One region of the Methylosinus sp. R-45379 genome, then DNA from elsewhere that is predicted to be linked to it. Evidence: riboswitches for the same ligand, from Rfam matches in the RefSeq annotation. Region 1 holds a riboswitch; the other holds the start of a gene.
The links. A riboswitch is a leader RNA that binds a small molecule or an ion and turns the genes downstream of it on or off. The one in region 1 is predicted to bind cobalamin.
Positions count from the first base shown of each region.

Region 2: linked by a shared signal. The riboswitch ahead of A1351_RS07690 (TonB-dependent siderophore receptor) and the one ahead of A1351_RS09710 (CbtB-domain containing protein) in region 1 are both predicted to bind cobalamin.

Region 1 covers NZ_LUUM01000223.1:76,896-83,824, forward strand. The annotation lists gene A1351_RS09680 (hypothetical protein) at 1-337, shown strand, start outside; gene gpt (xanthine phosphoribosyltransferase) at 345-830, opposite strand; gene A1351_RS09690 (molybdopterin-binding protein) at 850-1,602, opposite strand; gene map (type I methionyl aminopeptidase) at 1,765-2,631, shown strand; gene radC (DNA repair protein RadC) at 2,628-3,368, shown strand; gene cobO (cob(I)yrinic acid a,c-diamide adenosyltransferase) at 3,378-4,007, opposite strand; cobalamin riboswitch at 4,049-4,244, shown strand; gene A1351_RS09710 (CbtB-domain containing protein) at 4,275-4,460, shown strand; gene A1351_RS09715 (CbtA family protein) at 4,468-5,175, shown strand; gene cobW (cobalamin biosynthesis protein CobW) at 5,172-6,206, shown strand; gene cobN (cobaltochelatase subunit CobN) at 6,216-6,929, shown strand, end outside.
Region 2 covers NZ_LUUM01000157.1:62,788-69,716, forward strand. The annotation lists gene A1351_RS07670 (microcin C ABC transporter permease YejB) at 1-479, opposite strand, end outside; gene A1351_RS07675 (extracellular solute-binding protein) at 486-2,375, opposite strand; gene A1351_RS07680 (NAD-dependent succinate-semialdehyde dehydrogenase) at 2,685-4,136, shown strand; gene A1351_RS07685 (cupin domain-containing protein) at 4,142-4,573, opposite strand; cobalamin riboswitch at 4,711-4,915, shown strand; gene A1351_RS07690 (TonB-dependent siderophore receptor) at 5,026-6,929, shown strand, end outside.

The DNA.
Region 1 (6,929 bases):
CGTCTTCTCGCGGCCGCTGGCGCTGGAATGGCGCGAGCGCATGGGATTTCTGCGCGATCTCGGCTGGGTGGCCGATAGCGCGCTGAAGCCGCGCACCGATGATGTGATCGATTTTCCGCCCTTCACGCGCGCTTCGCTCGAGCGCCTCTGCGCCCGCCAGGATGCGCCGGCCTATGTGGCGGGGGCAGTCGAATCGCCGGGCGCGCTCGCCGAGGGTCTGGAGGCGCGCTTCTGGCGCGGTCCGCCGCGCTTCTCGCTGCATCTTGCCGGCGGGGCGCCGCATTGGACGCCGATCGAGCATTACGCCATCTTCGATTGCGCCGCCTATCGGCGATAGGCGGCCGTCAGGACGATTCTCTGGCGATCGGCGCCTGAAAGCTGAGGCCGGTGTCCCAGGGGAAAAAAATCCAAGTGTCCTGCGAGACCTCGGTGACGAAAGTGTCGACCAGCGGCCGGCCCTGCGGCTTGGCGTAAACCGTGGCGAAATGCGCGTTGGGCAGCAGGGCGCGCACGACCTTCGCCGTCGCGCCGGTGTCGACGAGATCGTCGACGATCAGCACCTCCTCGCTCGGCAGGGTGAGGATCGTCTCGGAGAGTGGCTTCAGTACGCGGACCTCGCCGCGCTGGGTCTCCTCCTGATAGCTGGCGACGCCGATCGTATCGATGACGCGAATTCCGAGCTCGCGCGCGACGACGCCGGCCGGCACCAGCCCGCCCCGCGTCACCGCGACAATGGCGGAGAAGCCGCCCACCGCCGAAAGCCGCCAGGCGAGCGCGCGCGCATCGCGGTGGAAAGCGTCCCAGGATACCGGAAAGGCTTTGTCTTCCATTTGTGGTGACCTTCTCGCCTCAGAGCGGGGTTCCATTGGCGGTGAGCTCGACGATCAGCTTGCGCACTTTCTGCGTCGCCGCCTCCAGCTCGGCGCCGTCGCGGCTCCGCAGCACGATCTGATTGCGCACGCCGGCGCTGGAGAAGGAGGGATAGGAGCCGACCGTCACCCGCTCATGCTCCTTGGCGATGCGCTCGAGATCGGCCGCGTAGCGTCCTTCTGGAATATTATGGGCGTCGACGGTCGCGACCTGCACCTTCACGCCTTTGACAATGCGTCCCGCTGCGGCGTCCAGCATGGCCTGCATGATGATCGGCACGCCGGCCATGACGATGACATTGCCGATCATGAAGCCCGGCGCCTTGGAAATGGCGTTCTCGATGAGATCCGCGCCTCGAGGAATGCGGGCCATGCGCCGGCGGGCCGGATTGAGGTCCTGCGGGGCGATGCGCTCCAGCAGCATGGCGATGGCGCGCTCGTCCTCGCCGATCGGCACGCCGAAGGCCTTGGCCACCGCATCGGCGGTGATGTCGTCATGGGTGGGGCCGATGCCGCCCGTGGTAAAGACATAGCCGTAACGGGACCGAAGCGTGTTGAGCGCGGCGACGATCTCCTCTTCTATATCGGGCACCACGCGCACCTCGCGCAGGTCCACCCCCAATTCGCCCAGATATTTGGCGATATAATTGGTGTTGAGGTCCTGCGTGCGGCCGGAGAGGATCTCGTCTCCGATCACGAGCACGGCGGCCGTAACGATCTCTTCGCGCTCCATCGGGCCGCTCCTCGAGGTCAGTCTCGCCCAAAGTCTATGCCACCGGCGCCGCCGAGGCCAGCCTCCGAGCCGACTCCCAGCGGCGTCGCGCGCATCTTGCTTTGCGGCGTCAATTTCTTAATTTATAAGCTGAAGCCGGCGACGACCAACAGAGAGTTCAGCATGACATTCGTCGAGTCCCACCTCGCGGGCTCGGGCCGCAAGAGCGGCCAGATCAAGCTTCACGGCCCCGAGGACTTCGAGGGCATGCGTCTCGCCGGCCGGGTGACGGCCGAGGCGCTGGACATGCTCGTCCCGCATGTGAAGCCCGGCGTCACCACCAAGGAGCTGGACGATCTCGTCTTCGACTTCGCCATAGCCAACGGCGCCTATCCGGCCCCGCTCGATTATCGCGGCTACCGCAAATCAATCTGCACCTCGATCAACCATGTGGTCTGCCACGGCATTCCGGACGACAAGCCCCTGCGCGACGGCGATATCGTCAATGTCGACGTGACCTTCATCATCGACGGCTGGCATGGCGACGCCAGCCGCATGTTCGCCGTGGGCGAGGTGCCGCGCCGCGCCCAGCGGCTCATCGACGTGACCTATGAGAGCCTGATGCGCGGCATATCCGTGGTGAAGCCGGGCGCCACCACTGGCGACATAGGCGCGGCGATCCAGCGTTTCGCCGAGGCCGAGCGCTGCTCCGTGGTGCGCGATTTCTGCGGCCATGGGCTCGGCCGGCTGTTCCACGACGAGCCGAATATTCTGCATTACGGCGTCGCCGGGCAGGGCGTGGAGCTCAGACCCGGCATGTTCTTCACCATAGAGCCGATGATCAATCTCGGCCGGCCGCAGGTGAAGATTCTCGGCGACGGCTGGACCGCCGTCACCCGCGACCGCTCGCTCTCGGCTCAGTTCGAGCATTCGCTCGGCGTGACCGAGACGGGGGTGGAAATCTTCACCGCCTCGCCCGCCGGGCTCGACAATCCCAATGGCGCCTCGTCCAGTGGAGCCTCGCCGGACGCGGCCGCCGGCGCCGAATGAGCGAGACGCGCGTCCCTCGGCGCCGACCGGCCGGCGACAAGCCCGCCGACGGTCTGCGCGAGGAGGCGCCGCATTTTCATGGCCATAGGCAGAGGCTGCGCGACCGTTTTCTGGAGGCGGGGGAGGCCGCGCTCGCCGATTACGAGCTTTTGGAGCTGGTGCTTTATCGCGCCATTCCACGGCGCGACGTCAAGCCTCTGGCCAAGGCGCTGATCGCGCGATTCGGCTCTTTCTCCGAGGTGGCGGCGGCGCGGCCGGAGCGGCTGCGCGAGATCGAAGGGCTCGGCGAGGCGGCGATCTGCGAGCTGAAGCTGATGGAGGCGACGGCAAGGCGCCTCGCGCGCAGCAATCTGCAGAAGCGGACCGTGCTCGGCTCCTTCGTCGATGTGATCGACTATTGCCGCACGGCCATGGCCTATGCCGAGCGCGAGGAGTTCCGCATTCTCTTCCTCGACAAGCGCAACGCCTTGATCGCCGATGAGGTTCAGGGCGTCGGCACGGTGGATCACACGCCCGTCTATCCGCGCGAGGTGGTGCGGCGGGCGCTGGAATTGGGCGCTTCCGCGCTGATATTGGCGCATAATCACCCGTCCGGCGATCCGACCCCCTCCACCGCCGACATTCGCATGACGCTGGACATCATCGCCATAGCGCAGCCTTTCGGCATCGCCGTGCATGACCATCTGATCGTCGGGCGGAACGGACATTCGAGCCTGAAAGGGCTGAAATTCATTTGAGGCGCCGCCTCAAAACTCGATTCCGGCCTGCGCCTTCACCCCGGCCTGGAAGTGATGCTTGACCATTGTCATCTCGGTGACGAGATCGGCCGCCGCGATCAGCTCCGGCTTGGCGTTGCGGCCGGTGACGACGATGTGGAGATCGGCGCGCCGCGCCGTCAGCGTCGCGATCACCTCGTCGAGCGGCAGATGCTCATAGCGGAGCGCGATCGACAATTCGTCGAGCACGAGCAGCCGAATCGACTTTGAGGCCATCAGCTCCTTCGCCTTCTCCCAGGCGCGCCGAGCCGCCGCCTCGTCGCGGGCGCGGTCCTGCGTCTCCCAGGTGAAGCCCTCGCCGAGCGTGTGCCAGGCGAGCAGCCCGTCCTCGCCGCCGAGCTTCTCGAGAATGCGGCGCTCGCCCGTGTCCCAGGCGCCCTTGCCGAATTGCACGACGCCCACCGCGAGCCCATGCCCCATCGCCCGCAGAGCGAGGCCGAAGGCCGCGGTAGACTTGCCCTTGCCGGGGCCGGTATGGACCATCAGCAGGCCCTTTTCGGCGATGCTCTTGCCGGCGACCTCGGCGTCCTGCACGGCCTTGCGCTTCTCCATCTTCTCGCGATGGCGGCGGGCGGCGTCTTCTTCCGCGAATTCCGACATGATCAGCGCCTCCTCGCCGTTTGACGGCTCCTTCTCTCCGTCATATGACTGTTCGCGACGGTCCTCCGCAAGGAGGCGAAGAGGGAATGCGGTATGGGGCTCGCCCCTGATCCGCGGCTGCCCCCGCAACTGTGAGCGGCGAGCGCGAGCCCGTGAGGCCACTGGGTGAAAGCCCGGGAAGGCGGCGAGCGCAGCGACCCGCGAGCCAGGAGACCTGCCGTCCAGCGAAACCACGAATGCCGCCGGTGGGGCGGCGAGGAGCCGAGAATGACCACGAAGACCCTTTCCGCCGACGCGATCGTCTCCGCCAGCCGCCTCGAGATCCTGCGCGCCGCGCTGGTCGTCTTCACGCTCGGCGCCGGCCTCGTCTATCTCGCCGGCTTCTCCTACGCGAGCGTCGCGCATAACGCCGCGCATGATTCGCGTCATTCGCTCGGCTTCCCCTGCCACTGACGCAGCGGTGATCCAGCGACTCCTCGCGGTCGGCCTTTTGGCCGGCCTTCTCGCGGGGCTCGCGGTCGCGGCCCTGCAGAATGTCACCACGACTCCGCTGATCCTCGCCGCCGAGGTCTATGAGACCGCGGCCGAGCAGGCTCACGCGGGAGTCGAGGCGCATCAGCACGAGCACGCCGCCGAGCCAGTTTGGGAGCCCGCCCCCGGTCTCCAGCGCACGGCTGCGACCAGCGTCGCCACCGGCGTCACCTCGGTGGGCTACGCCTTCGTGCTGCTCGCCTTGATGCTGCTCTCTGGCGAGACGATCGAGCCCAAGCGCGCCGCGCTCTGGGGGGCCTGCGCCTTCGCCTCCACCGGCCTTGCGACCAGCCTCGGCCTCGCGCCGGAGCTGCCGGGCAGCGCCGCCGGCGATCTCGCCGCGCGCCAATTCTGGTGGATCGGCACGGCGGCTGCAACCGGCGCCGGGCTCTTCGCCGTGCTGCGCGTCGAGCGCCCGCTCGTCAAAGCACTGGGCGTCGTGCTCATTATCGCGCCGCATCTCATCGGCGCGCCGCAGCCGCCGGCGCCAGAGAGCACCGCGCCGGCCGAGCTGGCCGCGCGTTTCGCCGCCGCTTCTCTCGCCATTCACGCGATCACCTGGATTCTGGTCGGCGCGGCCGTCGGCTTCGTCTGGCGGCATCTCCCGACAAAGACCAGCGCAGAGGCTGCGGCGTGAGCACATTCGCCAAAATCCCCGCGACCATCGTCACCGGATTTCTCGGCGCCGGCAAGACGACGCTGATTCGCCATATCCTCGAGACGGCGCGCGGCCGCCGCCTCGCCCTCGTCATCAACGAGTTCGGCGATGTCGGCGTGGACGGCGATATTCTTCGCGCCTGCGGCGTGGAGAATTGTCCTGAGGAGAATATCGTCGAGCTGGCCAATGGGTGCCTCTGCTGCACCGTGGCCGATGATTTCGCGCCGGCGATCGAGGCGCTGCTCGCGCATCCGAACCGGCCGGAGCACATTATCATCGAGACCTCCGGCCTCGCTCTGCCCAAGCCTCTGGTCAAAGCCTTCGAATGGCCGACGATCCGCCCGCATCTCACCGTCGATGGCGTCATCGCCGTGGTGGATGGCCCGGCGGTGGCGGCGGGCCGCTTCGCCGACGATCTCGACGCCATCGCGAAAGAGCGCGCCGAGACCCTCGCGATCGACCACGACAATCCGCTCGAGGAAGTGTTCGAGGATCAGCTGCTCTGCGCGGATCTGATCGTGCTCAACAAAACCGATTTGCTGAGCGCGGAAGAGGAAGCGCAAGTCACGGAGCAGATTCGCGCCACTGCGCCCCGCGCGGTAAAGCTGCTGCGCGCCTGCGAGGGCAGGCTCGACCCCGCCATTCTGCTCGGCCTCGGCGCCGCGGCGGAGGACGATCTCGCCAATCGCCCCTCTCACCATGATACGGAAGAGGGCCACGATCACGACGATTTCGAGAGCTTCATCGTCGAGATCGCCGCCGCGCGCGACCCGGCCGAGCTGATCGAGCGCCTAGCCCGCGTCGCCGAGGCGCATGACGTTCTTCGCATGAAAGGCTTCGTCGAGATCGCCGGCAAGCCGATGCGCCTATTGGTGCAGGGCGTCGGCGCGCGCTTTCGTCATCAGTTCGACCGCCCCTGGCGCGCCGATGAGAATCGCGCCAGCCGCCTCGTCGTCATCGGCGAGAAGGGTCTCGATCGCGCGGGCGTGACGGCCATGCTGACGAGCTGAGGACGCGCCATGCATCTGCTCGCGCGCGATCTCCATGGCCTCGACGACAATGAGGCGGCGGTCGACCTCGGGCAGACTCCTGCGGAGATCGTCTTCCTCTCCTTCTCCGACGCCGAGCTTTCCCTCCTCGCCGAGCTGCAAGAGCAGAACGCCGCGCTCCCATCGCTGCGTTGCGCCTCGCTCGCCAGGCTGAAGCACCCCTATTCGGTCGATCTCTATATCGACAAGGTCGCGCGCTATGCGCGGCTCGTCGTCGTGCGCCTGCTCGGCGGCAAGGATTATTGGGCCTATGGCGTCGATGAGCTCGCGACCGCAGCGCGCATGCGCGGCTTCGCGTTGGCCATCGTTCCGGGCGACATGCACAGTGATGAACGGCTGGAGCGCGCCTCCACGCTTTCTTCCGACGCGCTCGCGCGCATCTGGTCTTTCTTCCGCGACGGCGGCCCGGATAATCTGCGTTCCTTCCTCGGCTACGCCGCGACTCTCGCAGGAACGCCCACGCATTGGCTTGAGAGCGCGCCCGCGCCGCTCGCCGGCCGCTGCGAGCAAGCCTGCCGCACCGCCCTTGGCGCTAACCCTCCCCCTCATGCTGAGGATGAGGGAGCCTCCGGCCAATCGAGCGGCGCACAGGCGGCATCGGCTCCGCGCGCGCTCGTCACCTTCTATCGCTCTGCCTGGCTCGCCGGCGATTTCGCGCCGATCGTCGCGCTCGCCGATGCGCTG
Region 2 (6,929 bases), on a different contig from region 1:
GCGATGCCGAGCGGAATGGAGACGGAATAGGAGATGAGCGTCATCCATAGGCCGAGCGACATTGAGACGGGCAGCTTCTCTCCGATGAGCTTCAGCACGCTCTCGTCACGGAAATAGCTGCGGCCGAAGTCGAAGACGGCGTAATTCTTCACCATCAGCAGGAAGCGTTCCCAGGCCGGCTTGTCGAAGCCGAACTGCTTTTCCAGCTCTGCGATGAATTTGGGATCGAGCCCCTGCGCGCCGCGATATTTGGAGGCGCCTTCCGCGCCGGCGCCCGGCGTCGCCGCGCCGCCCCGGCCGACATCGCCGCCGCCGCCGGAGAAGCGCGAGGTCGCGCCCATGTCGTAGCCCTGCAGCTGCGCGATGACGCGCTCGACAGGGCCGCCCGGCGCGAATTGCACAATGGCGAAGGAGATGAGCATGATGCCGAGGATCGTCGGGATCATCAGCAGCAGGCGTCGTAGAATATAGGCTGCCATATTGGTTCAGCGCCCCGCATAGTTGATCTTGCGCGCCTTGGCGTCGTCCCACCACCATGTCGCGGCTATGCCCGTGTCGAAGCGCGGATAGCGCTCCGGGCGGCCGAACACGTCCCAATGGGCGATCCAATGCGTCGGCTTGTAGTAATGCGGAATCCAATATTGGCCGGCGATCAGCACGCGATCGAGCGCGCGGCAGATGGCGGCCAGCTCCTCGCGCGAGGTGGCGACCAGCGCCTTCTCGATCAGAGCGTCGACGACCGGATCGGCGACGCCGATGACATTTTGCGAGCCCTTGGTGCGCGCCGCCTCGGAGCTGAACATGATGCGCAACTCCTCGCCCGGCGAATAGGCGATGCGCACGCGCTCCATGATGACGTCATAGTCGTGATCGTCGAGGCGCGACTTGTATTGCGCGGCGTCCACGATGCGCATGCGGGCGTTGACGCCGATCAGCTTCAAATTCTTGATGAAGGGCTGCGTGTGCCGCTCGAACATGCTGGTATTGTAGAGAAACTCGAATTCGAGCGGCTTGCCGTCGGGCAGGCGCAGCAGGCCGTCCTTGCGCGTGCAGCCGGCCTCGGTCAAGAGATCGACGGCCTTGCGCAGCAGATTACGATCCTGTCCAGAGCCGTCCGACACCGGCGGCTGAAACGGCGCCTCGAAGACTTCCCTGGGCAGGCGATCGCGGAACGGTTCCAGCAGAGCGAGCTCGGCCGGCGTCGGAACGCCGACGGCCTCGAGATCGGAATTCTCGAAATAGGAGCTCGTACGCTTATACGAGTCGTACATGAGATTATGGTTGGTCCATTCGTAATCGAATGCATAGCCGAGCGCCTTGCGCACGCGCGGATCGCTGAACACCGGCCGGCGGATGTTCATGAACCAGCCCTGCGTTCCCGATATGTTGTAATCGGGAATTTCCTCGCGCTTCACACGGCCGTCGCGAAAGGCGGGGAAATCATAGCCCGTCGCCCAAATGGCCGAGGTGTATTCCTCATGCACGGTGAAGGCGCCGGCCTTGAAAGCCTCGAAAGCGACATTGCGGTCGCCGTAATAATCGAAGCGTATCGCGTCGAAATTGGCTTGGCCGACATTGACCGGCAAATCCTTCGCCCAATAGTCCGGCACGCGCTGGAATGCGATGAAGCGGCCCGGGTCGACCGCGCCGATCTTATAGGAGGAGGAGCCGAGCGGCGGCTCGAGCGTCGTCTCGTTGAACTTGTGCTTGGTGTAATAGGCCTTGGAGAAAATCGGCTGACTGGCGACGATGATCGGCAGATCGCGCGCGCGGCCGGGCGCGAATTTCACCACCAGCACGTCATCCGCCTCGGCCTTGGCGCTGACGAGATCGCGCATCGATTGCGCGATCATCGGATGGCCTTCCGCCTTCAGAATGTCGAGCGAGAAGGCGACGTCATGGGCGGTGAGCGGCGAGCCGTCGTGAAATCGCGCCTCCTTGCGCAGGAAGAACGTATAGGTGAGCTTGTCGGCGGAGATGCGCACCTTTTTCGCGACGAGCCCATAGAGCGCGTCGCGCTCGTCCAGGCTGCCGGCCATCAGCGTGTCATAGATGAGCCCGACGCCCGCGGCCGGATTGCCGCGCAAAATATACGGGTTGAGCGAATCATAGCTGTTCTTCTCGGGCGGCGGCGGCTCCATCACCAGCGTTCCGCCCTTGGGCGCCTTGGGGTTCACATAGGCGAAATGCGGAAAATCCGCCGGCTCGGCGAGCTCGCCGAAAATGGAGAGCCCATGGCTCTCGGTCTCGCCCGGCGCAGCTTCGGCGAGGGCGGGGCGCACAGCCCATCCCGGCAGGGCCAGCCCTGCGAGGCTCGAGAGGGCGGCGAGCGCCCGGCGGCGCGTCACGGGAAGAAAATTGCGTGTTTCAGCCAAGGTGATCTCGCTTTCGGGGCGTCATGACTGGCGCGAGCGCGGCGGCTTACGCGAATCCCGCGATTATGTCGGATTTTCGGGATGAAGCCATATGAGATTGCAGTTGCTTCCCATATGACGCGCGAGCCGGGGCTGCGGTTCCGCCTTTCGCGGCAGCGCGCCGGATAGGCCCGGAAAGCGCCGCTTTTCAGGCAGCGGGACCGCGGGCGGGCCTCTCCCGCGCGATTTGCGGAAGCTAAATGTTGTGTCCGCTGGCCAAGGCGCCGTATTCGATGGCCCCTTTCGTATCGCGTCGGGAGCGCAGCCGAGATGACCAGAGAGCCCCGCCCGTTCCGCCACCAGGCCTTCATCGACGGCGCCTTCGTCGCCGCCGACAATGGCGCGACCTTCGCCGTTCGCGATCCGGCTACGGGCGCGGTATTGGCCGAGGTCCCGGACATGGGCGCGGCCGAGACGCGCCGAGCGATCGAGGCCGCCGAGCGCGCGCTGCCCGGCTGGCGCGGCAAGCTCGCCAAGGAGCGCGCGCAAATATTGCGGCGCCTGCATGATTTGCTGCTCGCCGATCAGGAGCGCCTCGCGCAGATCATCACCGCGGAGCAGGGCAAGCCGATCGCCGAGGCGCGCGGCGAGATCGCTTATGCCGCCGCCTATTTCGACTGGTTCGCGGAGGAGGGGCGCCGCGTCTATGGCGATGTGATTCCACAGCAGGCGCGCGAGAAGCGCATTCTCGTGTTCAAGCAGGCGATCGGCGTCACCGCCGCGATCACGCCCTGGAACTTCCCTTCCGCCATGATCGCGCGCAAGGCTGGCGCGGCGCTCGCCGCCGGCTGCACCATGGTGGTGAAGCCTGCCGAGCTGACGCCGCTCTCGGCCATAGCGCTCGCCGAGATCGCCCAGCGCGCCGGCGTGCCGGACGGCGTGCTCAATGTGGTGACGACGAATGACCCCGCCAGCGTCGGCGTGGAGCTGACCTCCAATCCGACCGTGCGCAAGATCACCTTCACCGGCTCGACAGAAGTGGGGAAAATTCTTCTGCGCCAGGCGGCGGAGAATGTGCAGAAGTGCTCGATGGAGCTCGGCGGCAACGCGCCTTTCATCGTCTTTGCCGACGCCGATGTCGATCTCGCGGTGAAGGGCGCGCTCGCGACAAAATATCGCAACAGCGGCCAGACCTGCGTCTGCGCCAATCGCTTCCTCGTGCAGAAGGATGTGGCGGAGGCCTTCGGCGCCAAGCTCGTCGAGGCGGTCTCGAAGCTGAAGGTCGGGCGCGGCGTCGAGCCCGGCGTCGTCATCGGCCCGCTGATCGAGGAAGCTGCGGTCGAGAAGGTCGAGCGTCTCGTCGCCGACGCCCGCGCGCGCGGCGCGAAAGTGCTGACCGGCGGCGGACGCCACGAGCTCGGCGGCAATTTCTACGCGCCGACCGTGCTCTTCGATGCGCGGCCGGATATGCAGATCTTCGAGGAGGAGATCTTCGGCCCCGTCGCCGCGATCACCACCTTCGAGGATGAAGCGGAGGCGATCCGCCTCGCCAATTCGACGCATTACGGCCTCGCCGCCTATTTCTACAGCCGCGACATAGCGCGCGTGTTCCGCGTCGCAGAGTCGCTCGAATTCGGCATGGTCGGCGTCAATGAGTCGCTCATGTCGAGCGAGGCCGCGCCTTTCGGCGGCGTGAAACAGTCGGGCATGGGACGCGAGGGCTCCAAATACGGCATAGAGAGCTATCTCGAGATCAAATATGTCTGCCTCGGCAATATGTGAGGCGTTCAGCCCTCGCGGTTCGGCGTGCCCAGCACATGCACGTCGGGCGCGATCATCACATTGTCGAAACGCTGCGTGAACATCGGAGCCGCGAAGAAGGCGACGGCGCGCAGCGTTTCCTCTCCCGTGTTGACGAGATCATGCCGCAGCGGAGTCGGAATGACGAAGACGTCGCCCGGTCGCACATGATGGGTGACGCCGCCCTCGGCGCGCAATTCGCCGGAGCCGCCGAGAATATATTGCGTCTCCTCGGTGGCGTCCGTGTGCCAGCCGAGCCGTCCGCCGGGCTCGATCTCATAGACGATGGTCGACGATTGCGTGGCGCCATGCTCGCCGCAGGAGGCGAAGGCGCCCGCCCAGCGCACGCTCGGATCGTCCACGCCGCCGACTTTGGCGCGCGGCAGGTCATTGGTGGCGACGAGGTGAATGGCGCTCATTTATCTTCTCCGAAATTCGAATCGAATTTTCCATGGGGCGAGAGACCCGGGACGAGACCCGCCGCCGCAGTCCCAACGCGCCGCGCGAGGCTTCGTTCCGAACATGCGGACAGGCGCTTGACAGGGCGGCGCTGCGCGGCTCTATTGAAAGGGATGGTTCCCTTCCGAGGGATCAAAAGGGAATGCGGTGAGCGCCGGCGACGGCGCGAAGCCGCGGCTGCCCCCGCAACTGTGAGCGGCGAGCCGAGGATCAAACGAGCCACTGGAGCAGACGCTCCGGGAAGGCGATCCGAAGGCGCTGACCCGCGAGCCAGGAGACCTGCCATCAGTCGTGGTCACGCGCGATAGCGTCGGGCGGGGTGCACCGAGGCGGCCGAGACCCTTTTCGCATAGCGCGAGAGGGCCGCGACCTTTCGCAGTGACGGCCCACGTCTGCTGCGAGTCTTCCGGCAATGTCCTCCCTGTCCCATCGGGCCGCCCTTGCGGGCGCCGTTTCTCATATTGCGCTCGTTTTCGTCTCACTTCTCCTTCCCGCTTCCGCAGCTGGGCAGGAGGCGCTGCCCACGGTCGAGATCGGCGCGGCGACCATCGTCTCTGCCGATCGCGTCGAGGAGCGCGTCGACAAATCCTCCTCCGCCGTCACTGTGATCCCGTCCGCGCAGATCGAGAAGCGCGGCGCGACCGGCCTCACCGAGGCGCTGCGCGGCGCGCCGGGCCTCGATCTCTATGAGACCGGCGGCCCCGGCGCGCAGACCTCCGTCTTTCTGCGTGGCGCGACGCCAGGCCAGACGCTCGTCCTCGTCGATGGCGTGCGCATCGGCGATCCGTCCTCCACCGATGGCTCCGTCGATCTCGGCGGCCTCGTCGCCACGGACATAGAACGCATAGAGGTGCTGCGCGGCCCGCAATCGGCGCTCTATGGCTCCGACGCGATGGGCGGCGTCATTCACATCGTCACGCGCAAAGGCGAGGGGCGGCCGCGCGCGTCTCTCTCCCTGGAAGGCGGCTCCTATGGAACCGGACATTTGCGCGCGCGCGTCTCGGGAAGCGAGGATCGCTTGTGGTACGCATTCGCGATCGATGCGCTGACGATCGACGGCCATCCGCGCTATGGCTATCGCATCACGCGGCCGCTGACGATCGGCGACGGCAAGACGCCTCTGCCGCCTCTGCCGCCCAATGATCCGACCAGAAAAGGCGGCGCCAGCGCGCGCCTCGGTTATCGCGTGAATGAGGATGTCTCGGTCGAAGCCGGCTTCTACGGCTATGACAGCGCGATCCGCTTCGACAATCCCTATTCTTTCTCCGCCGTGGATGTTTTCGATCCGCAGAACCATCAGCATGCGACATTCGCGCAGGGTTTTGCGCGCATCGACGCCGATATGTTCGATCGCGCTCTGCACAATCGCTTTACCCTCTTCGCCAATGCGACGAGCAGAGACGTGTGGCAGGCGCGCTCCTGCTATGACGGCAGCTATAATTCCTACAATTGCCGGCGTGGCTATCGCGGCGCGCGGCGCGGCTTCGAATATCAGGGCGATCTCACGCTCGGCGGCTTCGGCCTGCTGACCTTCGGCGCGCGCAATGAGACGGAGTCCGTGCGCACGTCGCAGGACCCGGTTCCGCCGACCACATTCACGCCGATCGAAGCTGCGCAGACGACGCATTCGGGCTTCGCGCAGCATAAGCTCACCTTGCTCGAGCGCGTCGATCTCTCCTATGGCGGCCGCATCGACGCTGTGGATCAGAACCGCACATTCGCGACATGGCGCGCCACCGCCGCCTATCGCCTCGAGGAGACGGGGACCAAATTGCGCGGCAGCGCTGGAACGGGCGCGCGCGTCGCCTCGCTCTATCAGCGCTTCAGCCAATATGGTGATCCGACGCTCGCGCCGGAAACGAGCGTCGGCTATGACGTCGGCGTCGATCAATCCTTGTTCGGCGAGCGTCTCTACGCGTCTCTGTCGCTGTTCGAAAATCGCTTTCGCGATCTCATCGAATTCGGCCGCGCGCCGAGCTGCGCTGCGACACAGGCTTTCGGCTGCTATTACAACGTCGGTCGCGCGCGCACGAAAGGCGTCGAATTTTCCGGCGAGGCGATTGTCGTTCCTGGCGAATGGCGCTTGCGCGCGAGCTACACGCATCTCGCCGCGGAAAATCTGACGACGCAGCGCAGCCTGTTCCGTCGGCCGCGCGACAAGGCGACGGGCTCCCTCATCTACACGGGGATCGCAGGGCTGGAGCTCGAGGCGCGCCTCACCTTCGTGGGGCCGAACCCCGATTACGACTATATTTTCTCGCAGCGCGTGACGCTCGCGCCTTACGCAAAGCTCGATCTCTTCGCCGATTACAAGAT